Regions from separate parts of the Enterobacter cloacae complex sp. R_G8 genome, predicted to be linked through region 4. Evidence: predicted binding sites of a transcription regulator. Region 4 holds the regulator's gene; each other region holds the start of a gene.
The links. Region 4 encodes LexA, which represses DNA repair genes until DNA is damaged. Its sites were predicted from a motif close to TNCTGTATGTACATACAGNA; they were not measured.
Positions count from the first base shown of each region.

Region 1 (4,835 bases), 2.1 Mb from region 4:
CCGCAAAGGTGATGTCCAGCGCGGGCAGGTTACGCGGTTCGGTCTGCAGCACGATGTTCATGGCAGCCCGGTCGGCATCGCTGAAGAAGCCGTTATACAGCTGCGCATCCACGTTTTCGGACGGCACGAATGGCTCGGCTTCGGCAAATATGGCGACGACTTTCTCGCGCACCTGCGGATTTTCGCGCAGTACTTTAAGGTTATCCAGGCAGTGCTGACGGTTGATCCCGAGCCTGTCGGCATCCTCCGGGCGCAGCGTATTGGCCTGCGCCAATACCGGACATTTATTGATATGCACCAGTTTGACCGGCACCGCGGGCAGATCTCCCAGCGCATCTTTCGGGGTATAGAGGCGCTCACGCAAGGTATCGCTGTCGAGCTCCAGCAGCGGGGAGATATCCCCGGCTAAATCCACCATGATGACCGCGTTACGGTTATCCGGGTGCCAGGCCAGCGGTGCCACCCAGCTTGTGTTGCCGCGCCAGGCACCAAACATGCCGGAGATATGCACCAGCGGTTTCATCTGCGGCACATCAATCAGCGTCATCAGTTTCTGCTTGCTGCGATGACTCAACAGATACTCAAACAGACGAGGTTGTGCGGTTTTGACCAGCTTCGCCATGGCAATGGTGGCGTAGACGTCGGCCATCGCGTCGTGGGCATTACTGTGCTCAATGCCGTTGGCGCGCGTCAGGTGCTCCAGCCGGAAGCTTGGCAATCCGTCTTCGTTCTCCGGCCAGTTAATCCCCTCCGGACGCAGCGCATAGCAAGCGCGCATAATGTCGAGTAAATCCCAGCGCGAATTGCGGTTCTGCCAGCTCCAGGCGTAGGGATCGTAGAAGTTGCGGTAGAAAATGTTGCGCGTCACTTCATCATCGAAACGGATATTGTTGTACCCAACCACGCAGGTATGGGGAACGGTAAACAGATCGTGGATACGGCGGGCGAACTCTGCCTCGTTAACGCCTTTTTCCCGCGCTTCCTGGGGGGTTATCCCGGTGACCATGACCGCGCCGGGCTGCGGCAGGTAGTCATCGGCAGGTTTGCAGTAAAAAACCTCTGGCTCGCCAATGATATTGAATTCGTCGTCGGTACGGATGGCGGCAAACTGCGCCGGCCGATCCAGCGCCGGGTGGGTGCCGAAGGTTTCATAGTCGTGGAACAAAAAAGTCGGGCGTGCGGCAGAGTCAGACACCAGTAATACCATCCTGTTAAAAAGTGACACCACTATGGTAAACGATCGTGAGGAGCAGACCGAATAAAAAGCACCGTCATGCTGCAAATTTGCGAGCGTACTTCAGGGCAAAACATGCTTCCTGTCACATTTTTTTGCAATTAAGCCAGGTAACGACAACAGAACTCCCGTAAAAAGGTCATCGATTTTTAATGACCTGAGGATATACCGTTGAAACGCCGTCTGTTTATTGCTGTTTCTTTACTCGCTTCGAGTGTCTCATCTGCTTTTGCGGCCGATCCACTGGATTTTTCGCCGCAGCCCCCGGCCATTCAGGCCGGTTCCTGGGTACTGATGGATTACACTACGGGTCAAATCTTAACGGCGGGCAACGAACATCAACAACGCAATCCGGCGAGCCTTACCAAGCTGATGACCGGCTACGTTGTTGACCGCGCTATTGATAGCCACCGCATTTCCCCGGATGACATTGTCACCGTCGGGCGCGACGCGTGGGCAAAAGGTAACCCGGTATTTGATGGTTCGTCACTGATGTTCCTGAAAGAGGGTGACCGCGTTTCTGTGCGCGATCTCAGCCGCGGCCTGATTGTGGATTCCGGCAACGATGCCTGTGTGGCGCTGGCGGATCACGTGGCCGGTGGTCAGCCGCAGTTCGTAAAGATGATGAACGACTATGTGCAAAAGCTGAATCTGCGCGATACGCACTTTGAAACCGTTCATGGTCTGGATGCCCCGGGCCAGCACAGTTCTGCGTATGACCTGGCCGTGCTGTCCAGGGCCATCATCCACGGCGAGCCTGAGTTTTACCATATGTACAGCGAAAAGAGCCTGACCTGGAACGGGATCACGCAGCAAAACCGTAACGGCCTGCTGTGGGATAAGACCATGAACGTAGATGGTCTGAAAACGGGGCACACGTCAGGGGCCGGATTTAACCTGATTGCTTCCGCCGTGGACGGTCAGCGTCGCTTGATCGCCGTGGTGATGGGGGCAGACAGTCCGAAAGGACGTGAGGATCAGGCCCGTAAACTGCTGCACTGGGGGCAACAGAATTTTGATACCGTGCAGATCCTGCATAACGGTAAAAAAGTGGGCACCGAGCGGATCTGGTACGGCGATAAAGAACAGGTGAACCTGGGCACCGACCAGGATTTCTGGCTGGCATTACCGAAAGCTGAAGTACCGAACATCAAGGCAAAATACGTGCTGGATAAAAAAGAGCTGGAAGCGCCGATTGCCGCGCATCAGCGGGTCGGCGAAATCCAGTTATACGACCGTGACAAGGTGGTCGCTCACTGGCCGCTGGTGACGCTTGAGCGTGTTGATAAAGGTGGCCTTTTCTCCCGTCTAAGTGATTATCTGCACCACAAAATCTAACCTTTTTGAGCAGACTGGCAGGGTTGCGAGTCTGCTCACATAATAAACACTCCCCGTTTGCCGATAATATAAATTCTGCTTTATAGTGTATAAATATACAGTAATAAATGGAGGCAGTATGGATTACAGCATCAGGCAGGAAAAGAAACGTAAGATTGCCGGTTTTCACCTGGTCGGGCCATGGGAACACACGGTAAAACAGGGCTTCGAACAGCTGGTCATGTGGGTCGATGGCCGTCACATTCAGCCACTGGAGTGGGTTGCGGTGTACTACGATAATCCGGACGAAGTCCCGGCAGAAAAACTGCGCTGCGATACGGCCGTTACGGTGCCGGACGATTTCGTGATCCCGGAAAACAGCGAAGGCGTCATGATGACGGAAATTGCTGCCGGAGATTACGCCGTCGCGAAAGCACGTGTTGAAAACTACGACTTCGCCACCCCGTGGTATCAGTTCTTTAATTCCCTCCTGCAGGACAATAAATACCAGATGGCGCTTAAACCGTGCTTCGAGCGCTATCTCAATGATGGCAACGCTGACGGATACTGGGACATCGAAATGTTTATCGCCGTAGAGCATAAAGCGAGATAGTCCTGTCGACTGTAGGGTTTTTCAGCCGGATGTGATCCGTCCGGCTGAAAACGCAGTACAATTGTGATTTGCCGTGTAGCTGGAGAGCGGGTGTGCGTCCCGACAAATCATTAACATCTTTCGAAATTCGGCTGTATAAACACTATCGCGTGGTCCACGGGTGCCGTATTGCGCTGGCATTCCTTCTGACGTTTGTGCTGGTCCGTTTGCTGGATGTTCCTGAAGGAACGTGGCCGCTGATCACGCTGGTGGTCGTCATGGGGCCAATCTCGTTTTGGGGGAACGTTGTCCCCCGCGCCTTCGAGCGCATTGGCGGTACGGTTTTAGGCTCAGTCCTTGGGCTGATTGCCCTGAAGCTGGAGCTGATTTCATTTCCGGTGATGCTGGCCTGGTGCGGTGTCGCCATGTTCCTCTGCGGCTGGCTGGCGCTGGGTAAAAAGCCCTATCAGGCACTGCTGATTGGTATCACCCTCGCCGTGGTGGTCGGCGCGCCAGCGGGTGATATGACCACGGCACTGTGGCGAAGCGGGGATGTCATCCTTGGTTCACTGCTGGCGATGCTGTTCACCGGTATCTGGCCGCAGCGCGCTTTCCTGCACTGGCGCATCCAGATGGCAAACTACGTCACCGCCTTTAACCGCGTCTACCAGGCCGGTTTTTCACCGAATCTGGTAGAACGTCCCCGGCTGGAGAAGCACCTCCAGCAGATCCTTAATGATGTGGTCAGAATGCGCGGTCTGATTACCCCGGCCAGCAAAGAGACCCATATCCAGAAATCGATTTTCGAAGCTATCCAGACCGTGAGCCGCAATCTGGTCTGCATGCTTGAGCTGCAAATCAACGCACACTGGGCCTCACGCCCCAGCCATCTGTTGATGCTGAACGCACAGACGCTGAAGGAGACGCAGCAGATGACGCAACAAACCCTGCTGACCATCGCTCATGCCCTTTATGAAGGTAACCCGCAACCTATCCTCGCGAACAGCGAGCGTCTGAATGAGATCGTTGCCGAACTGAAACAGCTGATCAACGAGCGTCAGAGCGACAACGTGGCGGAAACCCCAATTCATGGCTACGTCTGGCTGAGCATGGAACTGGCGCGTCAGCTTGAGTTGCTGTCGCATCTCATTTGCCGGGCATTGCGCAAATAAAGAGCAGCTATCGCCATATGTGACGGCTGCTGCTTCGATTCAGCATCAATTGGGGTTATGATAGTTTTAAACGATATACTCATTGTCATTCGCAACCGCTGTCAGTAAGGTTACTGTTACAACGGTTGCTTTAACGAATCCGAATCTCACATTATCAGGGGTGTAAAAATGGAAACTACCAAGCCTTCGTTCCAGGATGTTCTGGAATTCGTCCGCCTGTTCCGCCGCAAAAACAAACTGCAGCGTGAAATCCAGGACGTTGAGAAGAAGATCCGTGACAACCAGAAACGTGTTCTGCTGCTGGATAACCTGAGCGACTACATCAAGCCAGGTATGAGCGTTGAAGCCATCCAGGGTATCATCGCCAGCATGAAGAGCGACTACGAAGACCGCGTTGATGATTACATCATCAAAAACGCTGAGCTGTCTAAAGAGCGTCGTGACATCTCCAAGAAGCTGAAAGTGATGGGCGAAATCAAAAACGCTGAAGCCAAAAGCGAATAATCGCAGCTGATTGCAA
Region 1 is NZ_CP102246.1:1,911,451-1,916,285, forward strand. It holds gene sbcB (exodeoxyribonuclease I) at 1-1,207, opposite strand, end outside; gene dacD (serine-type D-Ala-D-Ala carboxypeptidase DacD) at 1,406-2,572, shown strand; gene sbmC (DNA gyrase inhibitor SbmC) at 2,691-3,164, shown strand; gene NQ842_RS09045 (FUSC family protein) at 3,257-4,315, shown strand; gene NQ842_RS09050 (DUF496 family protein) at 4,484-4,819, shown strand.
Region 1: a site for LexA is predicted at 2,656-2,675, ahead of sbmC (DNA gyrase inhibitor SbmC). Genes of this name have one in related genera too.

Region 2 (4,835 bases), 1.4 Mb from region 4:
GATCCAGGTTGCTCAGCTGGGTGTACAGCTGATCCAGTGCCTGCTGACCTTCTGGTTTCAGGGTCGCTTTGTTGAAGTTGAACAGAACGTCAGACTTCAGAGTGAAGTGCTTGGTCTGTACTTCTGGAGCTGGAGCCGGTGCTGGAGCTACGACTGGCGCATCTTCCTGCTGGCCGAAACGGTAGGAAACACCTACGCTCAGCATGCCGTTGTCTGGACGAACACCAACGGTAGCACCGTCACCGATGTTGTTAACCCACTGGTATTCCAGACGGGTAGCGATGTCACGGGTCATAGCCCACTCAACGCCACCAGCGAATACTGGGGAAACACCGGTGTCATGGTCGTCGCCAGCGTTGCTGTTGCTGGAGTCAGCGCGCCATACCATGCCGCCCAGACGGGTGTACACGTCCAGATCGTCAGTTACTGGGTAACCCAGTTTAGCAGTCAGCTGAACGCCCTGAGCTTTGAAAGCGCCATTGGTTTCGTTGCCTTTGTAAGGCATACGACCTAACCAGTCGTAACCCATTTCAAAGCCAACATACGGGTTAACCTGATAGCCACCGAACGCACCTGCACCAAGCTGGCTCTCGTGAGTAGGGCCATCATTGTTGTTTGCGCTGTTGTACCAGCCGGTGTCGTGGAACTGAGACCAGCCCAGTTTACCACCTGCATACCAGGTATTATCTTTCGGAGCGGCCTGCGCTACGGTAGCGAAGCCAGCCAGTGCCACTGCAATCGCGATAGCTGTCTTTTTCATTTTTTGCGCCTCGTTATCATCCAAAATTCGCCATGAAAATCTCAATCGAGAATCACGGTTAAATCCTTCACCGGGGGGCGTGGTCAAATATAAATCTACCGATATCTTCGGCTTAGGCCGAGCACCCCTGGCGATGTAAAGTCTACAACGTAGCTGAAAACTTACAAGTGTGAAGTCCGTCAGGCATATGAAAAAAAAAGTTCCGTATACCGATTATTTAACAATTTCTGAACGAAATTTGTGCAATAAAATTAAGAAGAACCGCACCAGACAAGCCTTGCCGCCGTTTTGGACCATGGAACTAAAAGCGCATCTTGAGGTCGAAAAAAATTCCAGGAAAACTCTTAAATTTGCTCAGTGATACAAATTTGAGTGAATTTTTAGCCCAGAAAGTTGTCCTCTGCGGTAAGAATCCTGGCGAACCGGGCGCATGATAAAGCCGATCGCATTGCCTTCTTCTGCCGCTTCGGTGAGACGAAAATGTTCCTGCTCCGTCAATTCGTCTGATAACCATCCAATCACCACGCTGTAATTTCCTGTACGTAATGCCCGGATCATCGACTCAACCGTATCGCAGGGAGAGAGCTGATTAATTTGCATGACTTTCGTCAGCGGCAGGCCTGCAGACTGAACCCATTCCCGGCTCAGTTTCTGCTGCGGCGTTAGCCAGAGCTGCCAGCGCGATTGCTGACCAAGCTGCTGCAATAGCGGCAGTAACAGAAGTTGGGTCAACAGGGGCTGGTCTTCACGATAAACCACTTCACTGATAAGCCCTGTCGAAACACGCCCGACGGCGTTCTGTGCGACATCGCCAGCGGTAGAAGAGAAAGATGTTGAGCGATTTGCATAGCCTGAAGTGTACATAATCATTCCAGCCCTGTAGTTACTGTATGAATATACAGTAACCCCTGTATGCATAAAGATCAACCTCAATTTCGGAAAGCGACTCGCAAAATTCATTCATTCCTGGCGAACCTGAAAAAATCATCTTGCTCATCGGCAATAAGTTGCCTATTTTCCTGTTAACGGATCCGTTAGTAAGAAATGTCGTCGTTAATATCTGATTTTTAATGGAAATATCATGAAAAAGATATCTTATGAACGGATTTATAAATCCCAGGAATACCTCTCTCCATTAGGAGAAATTCATCATCGTGCGCTTTTTGGTGGCTATACCCTGGCCGTCGATGAAGCGGTGTTTGCCATGGTGTCAGACGGTGAGCTTTACCTTCGCGCCTGTGAGGAAAGTGCAAAGTACTGTGTCAAAAACGGATCCTCCTTTTTGACCTTAATGAAACGCGGCCGTCCGATCCTGCTTAACTACTATCGTGTGGATGACGGACTCTGGCAGGACCGGGAGCGGTTGCTTCAGCTTTCCTCTTACGCGCTTAATGCCGCGCGTAAAGAGCGCATACAGCGCTACCAGCGAAACCGGCTTAAGGATCTGCCCAACCTGACTTTTCAGCTGGAAGTCCTGCTCTGTGAAGCCGGGATTACCAACGAAGATACCCTCCGGTCGCTGGGAGCCAGAACGAGCTGGCTAAAGCTGCGGGCAAAAAATAAAGCGCTCAGTATTAAAGTACTGTTTGCCCTGGAAGGGGCTATTGAGGGCCTGCATGAAGCGGCACTCCCGGCGGAGATTCGCCGGGAGCTGACGGAGTGGTTTAATGCGCTGCCTGAGCCACAGGAGAATCGCTCCTCCAGGTAGCGATTTGCTGTTGCAGTCGGCAAATTTCTGGCAGCAGAGCGATAAGCAGACCAATCTGCTGGAGAACCAGCGGCGCTTTGCTGTCGTTTCCTGGGTCAAGATGCGCAATCCGTTGAGCCAGTTCATCCAGTGCCTGCTGGACACGCGGTTGATCGGCTGGGCGGTGGTGTAGCGCATCATCGACATAGCAGACAGCATCATCCAGCAAGGCAAGGATACCCGGGTTTGTCAGTTTTTCGCGGTGGGCACCGAGCGTAGAGATATAGCTGGTGAAGGTATGGTTCAGGCACAGCAGGCGGAAAGCCGTTTCACGAATTTCTGCCGTGGCGCGCGGCTCCGTTGACATATTAGAGACTACGGAAGCCAGTTCAGCATCGCTGTTATGCGCATCGCGTCGGGCAATGCGGTAAGCCAGACGGTTATCGCGTCCCTGGTGATACTGTTCAAGAATGGCATCCAGGTACCGGCAGTTGGCATTCATTGCCCTGTCCAGGACGCGCGGCAAATTACGAAAACGCCAGTCCGGCCAGATAAAACTCACTGCCGCCCAGGCGATGGCACAGCCGAGCAGCGTATCGATCACGCGGGGCAGGGCAACTTCAAACCCTTCACCCAGCAGGTTAAAGCAGAGTAGCACCAGCAGGGTGATGAACATCGTCGCGTGGGCGTACTGCACGTTACGAAAGGCGAAGAACAGCACCCCGGTGATCACGATCAGGATCAGCTGGCCCTCCACCGAGGGGACGAAATAGAGCACCGGTAGCCCGATTGCGACCCCCACCAGCGTGCCGATAATACGCAGCGCAAGCCGGTGTCGGGTGGCGTTATAGTTCGGCTGGCAGACGAACAGACTGGTCAGCAGGATCCAGTATCCATGGTGTAAACCGGTGATCTGAATAAAGGCGTAGCCCACGCACAGCACCAGCGACATGCGTACCGCATGGCGAAACAGGGCAGATTCCGGCGTAAAGTTGCGGCTTAGCCGGAGCCACATATCGCTGAAACTGTGCACGCTGTCATCCGCAAGCTGGCTGTCCGCCTCATTACCCGGCAGCGCCATTGCCTGCTCAGATTCAATGGTTGCCAGCTGAGCATCAATCGCCCGCAGGTTATTGAGCAGAAATCCCAACGCTTTTATATGCTCCGGCGATGTACCGCTGGCTCGCACGCGGTCAATGGCCGCATCGAGATGGCTGAAAACGCGCTCAAAGCGCGGATCGTGTTGATAGGGCGTACGCAGCAGAATGGAGCGTGCCAGCTGCTGGCACGCCTGGGACTGCATGGACAGCAGGCGCTGGAAGCGGAACATGACGTCGCTGTAGCGGAACTTCTCACGCAGGGCGGCATACTGCACATGCGACGAGCTGGCGCGTTCATGAATATCCTGGGCAGCAAAGTAATAGTGCAGCGTTCTGCGTGTCCCTCGCTGTCCCCGGTCGCCCCGCAGGCGAGTGAGCAGCGAGGCTTTGGTCTGGTTAAGCGTGGCGACCAGCTGGCCGTTTGCCAGTGCCAGGTCGTAGAGCGGCGCCTGGCTCTCCTCTTCGATATCCGGGTCGAACAACCGGGATTTTAGCTCAAGGTAGTGGGCCAACTGCTCGTAGCTGCGGGCAAGATTATCCTGCAGAGGGCGTACCGGGAAGATCAGATGACCGGTTAACGTCAGCAGGTTATACCAGATGGCCCCCAGCAACAGCAGAACAGGTTGCTGGTACCATTGGTCGTAAAGGGAAACGCCCAGCATGGTGTAAATGGCAATCAGCAGGGCGCCAAACGCGATGGTGGCATAGCGCTGTCCCAGCCCACCCAGCAAAATAAACCCGCTGGTGGAAAGCGTAAGGCCTAAAGCGAACAGCCACGGCCACGGGAACAGCAACTCCACGGACGCGGAGGCAATAAAAAAGCAGACGAGAGTAATAACCAGATTACGCAGACGCCCGGCAAGGCGATCGTCCAGATCCGCCAGCGCCCCCGCAACCACCCCCAGCGTGAGCGGAATGGTGAGCTTGACATCGTTCAGCCACCACGGCAGGGCAACCGTGCCGCAAAGTGCGATAAAAATCCTGACGTTATAGAGCCAGGAGCTGTTCCAGGTGTAACGGCGAAGCAGTGGGCTTAGCATAGACGCGGCCAGTCCTTAATCACTGAAAACGACGACGTGCATTCGCTTCACGCGCCGCCTGGGCCACTTCGACCGGAACAACCCTGCGCCCGACAGGCCACAGAGCGATGGCGGCGATCTTAAAGTTCGCGATCCCCACCGGAATACCAATGATCGTGATGCACTGGGCTATGCCGGCAAAAATATGCATCACACACAGCCACCAGCCGAAGAAAATCAGCCACAGGATGTTCAGCACGGTTCCACCC
Region 2 is NZ_CP102246.1:3,407,288-3,412,122, reverse strand. It holds gene ompA (porin OmpA) at 1-760, opposite strand, end outside; gene sulA (SOS-induced cell division inhibitor SulA) at 1,115-1,624, opposite strand; gene NQ842_RS16270 (TfoX/Sxy family DNA transformation protein) at 1,842-2,468, shown strand; gene yccS (YccS family putative transporter) at 2,425-4,587, opposite strand; gene NQ842_RS16260 (YccF domain-containing protein) at 4,607-4,835, opposite strand, start outside.
Region 2: a site for LexA is predicted at 1,645-1,664, ahead of sulA (SOS-induced cell division inhibitor SulA). Genes of this name have one in related genera too.

Region 3 (4,835 bases), 700 kb from region 4:
TTGAAAACATGGCGCTCGCGTTTTTCCTCGGCATGTGTACGTTCCTTGCCGTGTCCAAAAAGGTGTCGACGGCGTTTGGCCTGGGCGTCGCGGTTACCGTGGTGCTTGGCCTGTCGGTGCCAATCAATAACCTGGTGTACAACTTTGTGCTGCGTGACAGCGCGCTGGTGGAGGGGGTGGATCTCAGCTTCCTGAACTTCATCACCTTTATCGGTGTGATTGCGGCGCTGGTGCAAATCCTTGAGATGATCCTCGATAAGTATTTCCCGTCACTCTACAACGCGCTGGGGATCTTCCTGCCGTTGATCGCGGTGAACTGCGCCATCTTCGGTGGCGTCTCGTTTATGATTCAGCGTGATTACAACTTCAGCGAATCAATTGTGTATGGTTTCGGCTCCGGGATCGGCTGGATGCTGGCTATCGTCACCATGGCGGGGATCCGCGAAAAAATGAAATATGCCAACGTGCCTGCAGGCCTGCGTGGCTTAGGGATCACCTTTATCACCACCGGTCTCATGGCGCTGGGCTTTATGTCCTTCTCCGGTGTGCAGCTATAAGGGCTAACTGATGGAAATTATGCTTGGCGTGGCGATGTTCACGCTGATTGTACTGGTGCTGTCGGGGTTGATTCTGGTAGCGCGCGCGAAGCTGGTGAATTCCGGCGATGTCATTATCGATATCAACGATGAACCGCAAAACCAGATCCGCACGCCAGCCGGCGATAAACTGCTGAATACGCTTGCCGGCAACGGCATCTTCGTCTCTTCGGCCTGCGGTGGCGGTGGCTCCTGCGGGCAGTGCCGCGTAAAGGTGAAAGAGGGCGGTGGCGATATTCTGCCCACTGAACTGTCGCACATCACCAAGCGTGAGGCGAAAGAGGGCTGCCGTCTGGCCTGTCAGGTCGCCGTGCGCCAGAACATGAAAATTGAACTGCCGGAGGAGATTTTCGGCGTCAAAAAATGGGAATGCGAAGTTATCTCCAACGATAACAAAGCCACCTTTATCAAAGAGCTTAAACTGCGGGTGCCTGAAGGAGAGAGCGTTCCGTTCCGGGCGGGGGGCTATATCCAGATTGAATGTCCGGAGCACACCGTAGCCTACGCTGACTTCGATGTGCCTGACGAATACCGTGCCGACTGGGATAAATTCAATCTCTTCCGCTTTGTCTCTGAGGTTAAAGAGCCCGCGCTTCGTGCTTACTCCATGGCGAACTACCCGGAAGAGAAGGGTATCATCATGCTTAACGTGCGTATCGCCACGCCGCCGCCAGCGGTACCGCATGCGCCGCCGGGCGTCATGTCATCGTATATCTGGTCATTAAAACCAGGCGACAAGGTGACCATCTCCGGCCCGTTTGGCGAGTTCTTTGCGAAAGAGACGGACGCCGAAATGGTATTTATCGGCGGTGGTGCAGGTATGGCGCCGATGCGTTCGCACATTTTCGACCAGCTCAAGCGGCTTGGCAGTCAGCGTAAAATCAGCTTCTGGTACGGGGCGCGTTCACTGCGTGAGATGTTCTATGACGATGAGTTCGAACAGCTGGCGCGTGAAAACCCTAACTTCACCTTCCATGTGGCGCTCTCCGATCCGCAGCCGGAAGATAACTGGACCGGCCATACGGGCTTCATCCACAACGTGCTGTATGAAAACTACCTCAAACAGCATCCTGCGCCGGAAGACTGCGAGTTTTATATGTGTGGTCCGCCAGTGATGAACGCTGCAGTGATCAAGATGCTTAAAGATCTGGGCGTGGAAGATGAGAACATCCTGTTGGACGATTTTGGAGGCTGATGATGCTGACGTTTCTGGCCACCTTCGTGGTCTTTGTGCTGGTGATACTCGGCATGTCGTTAGGCTGGATCATTAAGCGCAAAAGCATTCAGGGCAGTTGCGGTGGGATCTCGTCCATTGGCATGGAAAAGGTCTGCGACTGCCCGGAACCGTGCGACGCCCGCAAAAAACGGATGGCCCGCGAACAGCAGCGCATCATTTAATCTGGTAGGTCGGGTGAGGCGAAGCCACCACCCGACAATTCTCACGCACACTTCTCAACCCTCATTTGTTTACTGTATACTTATCCAGTGATGAGTGAGGGCTTACTATGCGCAAAATAATCCATGTCGATATGGACTGCTTTTTTGCCGCAGTGGAGATGCGTGACAACCCGGCGCTGCGGGATATCCCCATTGCGATTGGCGGTAGCCGCGTGCAGCGCGGGGTGATCAGCACCGCCAACTATCCTGCGCGTAAGTTTGGCGTGCGTAGCGCCATGCCGACGGCGATGGCCTTAAAGCTTTGCCCTCATCTCACGCTCCTGCCTGGCCGGTTTGAGGCGTATAAAGAAGCCTCCCTGCATATCCGCGAAATTTTCTCCCGCTACACCTCCCTGATTGAACCTCTGTCGCTGGACGAAGCGTATCTTGATGTCACCGACAGCGTGCACTGTCACGGCTCCGCGACGCTGATGGCGCAGGAGATCCGCCGGACTATCTTCAACGAACTGAATCTGACCGCGTCGGCGGGTGTCGCACCGGTGAAATTCCTCGCCAAAATAGCGTCCGATCTCAACAAGCCCGACGGCCAGTACGTCATTACCCCGGAAGAGGTCCCGGCGTTTTTAAAAACGTTGCCGCTCGGCAAAATCCCGGGCGTCGGCAAAGTCTCTGCGGCAAAGCTGGAAAGCATGGGGCTGCGAACCTGCGAAGATGTGCAGCGCAGCGATTTAGCCATGCTGCTTAAACGCTTTGGAAAATTTGGCCGCGTGCTGTGGGAGCGCAGTCAGGGGATAGATGAGCGCAGTGTCAGTAGCGAGCGGCTGCGAAAGTCGGTCGGGGTTGAACGCACACTGATTGAAGATATTCATGACTGGTCTGAATGTGAAACCATCATCACGGAGCAGCTCTATCCTGAGCTGGAGCGACGCCTGATAAAGGTAAAACCGGACCTGCTGATTGCCCGTCAGGGCGTGAAACTGAAGTTCAACGATTTCCAGCAGACGACCCAGGAGCACGTCTGGCCGCGTCTGAATAAAGAGGATCTCATCGCGACGGCGAAAAAGGCCTGGGATGAACGTCGGGGCGGGCGAGGGGTCAGGCTGGTGGGATTACACGTTACCTTGCTGGATCCGCAGCTGGAACGTCAGCTGGTATTGGGATTGTAAAAAGGCCGGTGGCGCGACGTTGTTGACCCTCTCCCTTTGGGAGAGGGCTGGGGTGAGGGTATTACTTAGCAGGAATCGCTTTCAGCAGTTCAGTCAGCAGGGTCCAGTAATGGCCCACGCTTTCAATGTGAACCTGCTCATCCGGCGAGTGTGGTCCGGTAATGGTTGGCCCAATGGAGACCATGTCCATGTTCGGGTACGGCTTCTTGAACAGACCACATTCCAGACCCGCGTGGATCACCTGAATGTTCGGGGTGCTGTTGAACAGACGCTGGTATGTTTCACGCACCAGTGCCATCACCGGAGAGCTTGCGTCCGGCTGCCAGCCTGGGTAGCTGCCTTTGGCAGAGGTTTTCGCACCGGCCAGCGTGCCCAGAGATTCCAGCATGCTCACCACGTACTCTTTACCGGTGTCGATAAGCGATCGGATCAGGCAGATGATCTCTGCGCTGTCGTCGCCCATGGTGACCACACCCACGTTCAGCGAGGTTTCAACCACGCCTTTCGCGACGTCTGAGTTGCGGATCACGCCGTTCGGTGTCGCGTTTAACAGCTGAATAAAGGTGTCACGAGACGGGGTGGTCAGTGCGGCTTTATCCGTGGACACGGATTCCAGCACTACGGTCAGGTTCTTCTCTTTCGCGGACAGTTCGTTTTTCAGGATATCCAGATAGACGCTGGAGAGTTTTTTCAGCTCGTCTGCTTTGGCGGCTGGAACGGCTACTGTCGCGAACGCTTCACGTGGAATTGCGTTGCGCAGCGTACCGCCGTTGAAATCGACCAGACGCAGGTCCAGCTCAGCCGCGTGGCCCGCCAGGAAGCGTGCCAGCAGTTTGTTGGCGTTGCCCAGGCCTAAGTGAATATCACCGCCGGAGTGGCCGCCTTTCAGCCCTTTCAGCGTCAGCTTGAAGGTCTGGAAGCCAGCAGGCACCGCTTCACGTGAGAGCGGCAGGGTAGAGATGAAATCAATCCCGCCCGCGCAGCCCATGTAGATCTCGCCTTCTTCTTCGGAGTCGGTGTTGATCAGAATATCCGCCTGCAGCCAGTTCGCCTGCAGACCGAACGCACCGTCCATTCCCGCTTCTTCGGTCATGGTCAGCAGCACTTCCAGTGGACCGTGCTCAACACTGTCGTCCGCCAGTACCGCCAGCGCAGAGGCCATACCGATACCGTTATCTGCACCCAGCGTGGTGCCGCGCGCTTTCACCCAGTCGCCGTCGATGTACGGCTGGATCGGGTCTTTCGTGAAGTCGTGAACAGTGTCGTTGTTTTTCTGTGGCACCATGTCCAGGTGTGCCTGCAGGACCACCGGTTTACGGTTTTCCATGCCAGCGGTCGCCGGTTTGCGGATCAGAATGTTGCCAACCTGGTCACGTTCAGCGTGCAGACCTTTTTCCTTCGCCCAACCCATAATATGTTCGGCAAGCTGTTCTTCATGGTAAGACGGGTGTGGAATGGAGCAGATTTTGGCAAAAATATCCCACAGCGGTTGCGGAGATAATTGAGACAGTTCAGACACGATAAGTCTCCTTGTCGATGCCCTGCAAAGCGAGTTGCAGGTCACAGGGTTAGCAGGTTAATAGTTACCACAAGTCAGGCTTGCGAGATGCAACTGAGAATACCACTTTCTCCGATGGCTGGTAGCATAAAGCATGTAAAAACTCAGGCAGAGGGC
Region 3 is NZ_CP102246.1:4,108,892-4,113,726, reverse strand. It holds gene nqrE (NADH:ubiquinone reductase (Na(+)-transporting) subunit E) at 1-557, shown strand, start outside; gene nqrF (NADH:ubiquinone reductase (Na(+)-transporting) subunit F) at 568-1,791, shown strand; gene nqrM ((Na+)-NQR maturation NqrM) at 1,794-1,994, shown strand; gene dinB (DNA polymerase IV) at 2,102-3,160, shown strand; gene pepD (cytosol nonspecific dipeptidase) at 3,222-4,679, opposite strand.
Region 3: a site for LexA is predicted at 2,065-2,084, ahead of dinB (DNA polymerase IV). Genes of this name have one in related genera too.

Region 4 (4,835 bases):
TAAATGGGTACCAGCGTGATCGGACGGGTACCGCCGCGCAGCATTGCCTGGATGGTCATCGACAGCGTGCCGGTTTTCGGATCCAGCAGACGGCCGGTGCGTGAACGTCCCCCCTCCACGAAGTACTCAACGGAATAACCGCGGCTGAACAGCTCGCCCAGATATTCGCGGAACACGGTAGAGTAGAGCTTGTTGCCCTTAAAGGTACGACGAATAAAGAACGCCCCCAGACGGCGGAAAATCGGGCCTGCTGGCCAGAAGTTCAGGTTGATACCGGCCGCGATGTGCGGAGGCACCAGTCCCTGGTGATAAAGCACATACGAGAGAAGCAGGTAGTCCATGTGGCTGCGGTGGCAGGGCACATAAACAATTTCATGGCCGTCATGCGCCAGTTGGCGAACGCGCTCGGCGTTATGGACGTTAATGCCCTGATAGAGGCGGTTCCATGTGAAGCCAAGGATGCGGTCAGAAAGACGGATCATCTCATAGGAGAAGTTCGCGGCGATCTCTTCCATCAGCGCAATAGCGTTCTGCTGTGCTTTTTCGTGAGAAATCTTCTTAGTGCGCGCTTCGTCTTCAACGGCACGGGCGATCGCTTTGGAGGCCAGCAGCTTGTTGAACAGGTCCTGACGTGCCGGAAGACGCGGTCCCACGGCGGCCAGACGCTGACGAGCGAAATGCATGCGCGCCACGCGCGCCAGTTTTTGCGCGATGATCTTATCGGTGCCGTGCTCGTCCGCCATTCTGCGCAGCGAGACGGAAGGGGAGAAACGCACAAAGCTGTCGCGTCCCAGCCAGGAGACGGCGAAGAATTTCTGGATGCCATTAAGCATGCGTAACGGTGGGTTCTCTTCCCCTTTTTCGCGGCCCGGACGACGACCAAACATCACTGACACCGGCACCATTTGCACATCCAGATCGGGATTGCTGCGATGCAGGTCGAGATAGTCGTGGAACAGCTTAATGGACTCTTCTTTTGGCGTGTAATAGGTAAACACGCGTGGCCCACCGTGAATGAATACGTATCGCGGCAACAGCGTACCGTCGACTTCTAACGGTTCAAGCGGGTCAGGTAAGTCATGCGCCAGACATTGGGCGCGAAGCGTCAGCAAGTCTGCCTTCGAGTTGTAAGGCAAAACATACATAATAGGGCGCGACGTATCGAGCCCCAATTCCAGCGCGGGTTCTGCTGGGATAGACTTACTTTTTACCAGGACGCTTAATGGTAAATTAAGTAATTTGTAGTAAATTCGTGGCCAGCCAGACATAAACGATGTAAAGCCTCTGGTTAATAATGCAATTGCGGCGCAAGGATAACAGAAAGCGCGCGAAATTACTGTTGTTACCCGTCATACTTCAGGCTACAGCGCAACACGTTGCGCCTCCTGTTATTGACGCTATTTCAAATAAAAGGTTCTTTTAATGGCCAATAATACCACTGGGTTAACCCGAATCATCAAAGCCGCCGGCTATTCCTGGAAAGGTTTCCGTGCCGCGTGGATCAACGAAGCCGCATTTCGCCAGGAGGGCATCGCCGCAATTGTCGCCGTGATTATCGCCTGTTTCCTTGATGTTGATGCGATGACCCGCGTGCTGCTGATCGGCTCTGTACTGTTGGTGATGATAGTGGAAATTCTTAATAGCGCTATTGAGGCCGTTGTAGACCGTATCGGCTCTGATTTCCATGAGCTCTCTGGCCGGGCGAAAGACATGGGGTCTGCTGCCGTGTTGCTGGCGATTATTACTGCAGCTATTACCTGGGTCACGCTGCTTTGGTCACATTTCCGATGAGCCTCGAGGAATAATTAAGTCCCTGGTTTTTTGTGCAGTTTTTGGTTCCAAAATCGCCTTTGACTGTATATACTCACAGCATAACTGTATATACACCCAGGGGGCGGAATGAAAGCGTTAACGACCAGGCAGCAAGAGGTGTTTGATCTCATCCGGGATCATATCGGCCAGACGGGTATGCCACCCACGCGTGCGGAAATCGCTCAGCGTCTGGGCTTCCGTTCTCCGAACGCTGCCGAGGAACACCTGAAAGCGCTGGCGCGTAAAGGCGTGATTGAAATTGTATCGGGTGCTTCACGCGGTATCCGCCTGCTGGTGGAAGAAGAGACAGGCATTCCGCTGATAGGCCGCGTCGCTGCAGGTGAACCTCTGCTGGCGCAACAGCATATCGAAGGCCACTACCAGGTTGATCCTGGCATGTTCAAACCGAGCGCGGATTTCCTGCTGCGCGTAAGCGGTATGTCCATGAAAGACATCGGTATTCTTGACGGCGATCTGCTTGCGGTGCATAAAACGCAAGACGTGCGTAACGGCCAGGTTGTCGTGGCACGCATCGATGATGAAGTGACGGTTAAGCGTCTGAAAAAACAGGGCAATACCGTCCAGTTGTTGCCGGAAAACAGCGAGTTTTCCCCCATTGTGGTTGACCTGCGCGAGCAAAACTTCTCTATCGAGGGGCTGGCAGTAGGGGTTATTCGCAATGGAGAATGGCTGTAATCTCATCCTGACAGGCTACGGATCCGCCGTGGCCTGATCCCTCATCCACTCCCGGTATTTTTTCATGTCACTGCTGACGGCATCCGATAAGGCATTGTGGCGTCTTGCACTGCCGATGATTTTTTCCAATATCACCGTTCCGCTGCTGGGGCTGGTGGATACGGCAGTTATTGGTCACCTTGATTCACCCATCTATCTGGGCGGCGTGGCGATTGGCGCAACGGCGACCAGCTTCCTTTTTATGCTCCTGCTTTTTTTGCGCATGAGCACCACCGGACTCACGGCGCAGGCGTACGGTGCTAAAGATCCTTTGCGTCTGGCGCGTGCGCTGGTTCAGCCGTTAATTCTGGCGCTTGGGGCCGGCGCGTTAATCGCTATATTGCGTACCCCACTGATTGACCTGGCGCTGCATATCGTTGGCGGCAGCGAAGCGGTACTGGAGCAGGCACGACGCTTCCTTGAAATTCGTTGGCTCAGTGCGCCCGCGTCGCTGGCCAATCTGGTCCTGCTGGGGTGGTTACTCGGCGTGCAGTACGCCCGCGCGCCCGTGATCCTGCTGGTGGTAGGCAACCTCCTCAACATCGTGCTCGATCTCTGGCTGGTGATGGGCCTGCACATGAATGTGCAGGGTGCGGCACTGGCGACGGCGATTGCTGAATACGGGACGTTTATCCTCGGTCTGTGGATGGTCTGGCGGGTGCTGGTCATGCGCGGGATCTCTCTTGCGCTGCTGAAGAGCGCATGGCGCGGTAATATTCGCACGCTGTTGGCGCTCAATCGCGACATCATGCTGCGCTCCTTGCTGCTCCAGCTCTGCTTCGGCGCACTGACGGTCTTTGGCGCACGGCTTGGGCCAGACATCGTTGCGGTGAATGCCGTTCTGATGACGCTGCTGACCTTTACCGCCTATGCGCTGGATGGCTTTGCCTATGCTGTCGAAGCGCATTCCGGCCAGGCATATGGCGCACGTGAAAGTGGTCAGCTGCGGGATGTCTGGCGGGCGGCCTGTCGGCAGTCGGGGCTGGTGGCGCTGGTGTTTGCGCTGATTTACGCCTGTTTTGGCGAACAGATTATTGCGTTACTGACCTCCCTTCCTGCACTGCGCGAGCTGGCAAGCCATTACCTCATCTGGCAGGTCATTTTGCCGGTGGTGGGGGTCTGGTGTTACCTGCTGGACGGCATGTTTATTGGCGCGACGCGAGGTGCGGAGATGCGTAACAGCATGGCGGTGGCGGCGGCTGGTTTTGCCCTGACGTTACTGACGCTCCCCTGGCTGGGTAACCATGGCTTATGGCTCTCTCTGGCGGTCTTTCTCGCATTGCGGGGGGTGTCGCTGGGCTTTATCTGGTACCGTCACTGGCAAAACAATACCTGGCTTCCTTCCCGTCACGATATATCGTGACGGTTAAAGATTCCGAATATGAAATAAACCGCCGAATCCTTAACTACAATTATTATCACGTCCAGCAGAAAAGAACGTAACGGACGTTACGAACCGACGCTTAACTATGAGGACACGATGATGAATAAAGACGAAATCGGCGGCAACTGGAAGCAGTTCAAAGGTAAAGCGAAAGAACAGTGGGGTAAGCTGACGGATGACGATATGACGGTCATCGAAGGTAAACGCGATCAGCTTGTCGGGAAAATTCAGGAACGTTACGGCTACGCGAAAGACCAGGCTGAAAAAGAAGTCGGCGACTGGGAAAAACGCAACGACTACCGTTGGTAAGCGGATAATACCCGCAAGTACAAGGAAGTACTCCCTGAGGGCGGCCATGAGCCGCCTTTACTATGATTAGCGTGGCTTTTTCTTTACGAGGATCGAGTGGTCGTGGTGGCATTCATCCTGATGCCGACAGGCCTCTACTTCGACACACACTGAGCACAGACCATGCGCTTCAATCACATTATGACGCAAAGCAAAGCCCATTCTGGCTGCGAGCGTATGCATAATATCTTCTACGCCTTCCGCACCTTCTTCTTTCACCACGCCACAACGGTCGCAGATAAACATGGCCGATGTGTGGGTTGGCTGGTCAAAAAGATGACATAGCACATAGCTGTTTGTGGATTCGACCTTGTGTACAAACCCTTGTTCTAACAGGAAATCGAGTGCACGATAGACCGTAGGCGGTTTAGCCTGCGGCTCGCTTTCGCGCAGCAGATCGAGCAGGTCGTATGCGCTGATGGCGCCCTGTTGCAGGCTCATCAGGCGTAATACTTCAAGGCGCTGCGGAGTCAGGCGCACATTGCGTTGCGCGCACAGCTTCTCTGCCTGCGCTAACAGCTCTTTTGTGGACTTATCCATTCAGCACCTCGGATGT
Region 4 is NZ_CP102246.1:4,804,841-4,809,675, reverse strand. It holds gene plsB (glycerol-3-phosphate 1-O-acyltransferase PlsB) at 1-1,268, opposite strand, end outside; gene NQ842_RS22705 (diacylglycerol kinase) at 1,423-1,791, shown strand; gene lexA (transcriptional repressor LexA) at 1,900-2,508, shown strand; gene dinF (MATE family efflux transporter DinF) at 2,573-3,910, shown strand; partial or broken gene NQ842_RS23365 (hypothetical protein) at 3,907-3,981, shown strand; gene NQ842_RS22690 (CsbD family protein) at 4,031-4,240, shown strand; gene zur (zinc uptake transcriptional repressor Zur) at 4,307-4,819, opposite strand.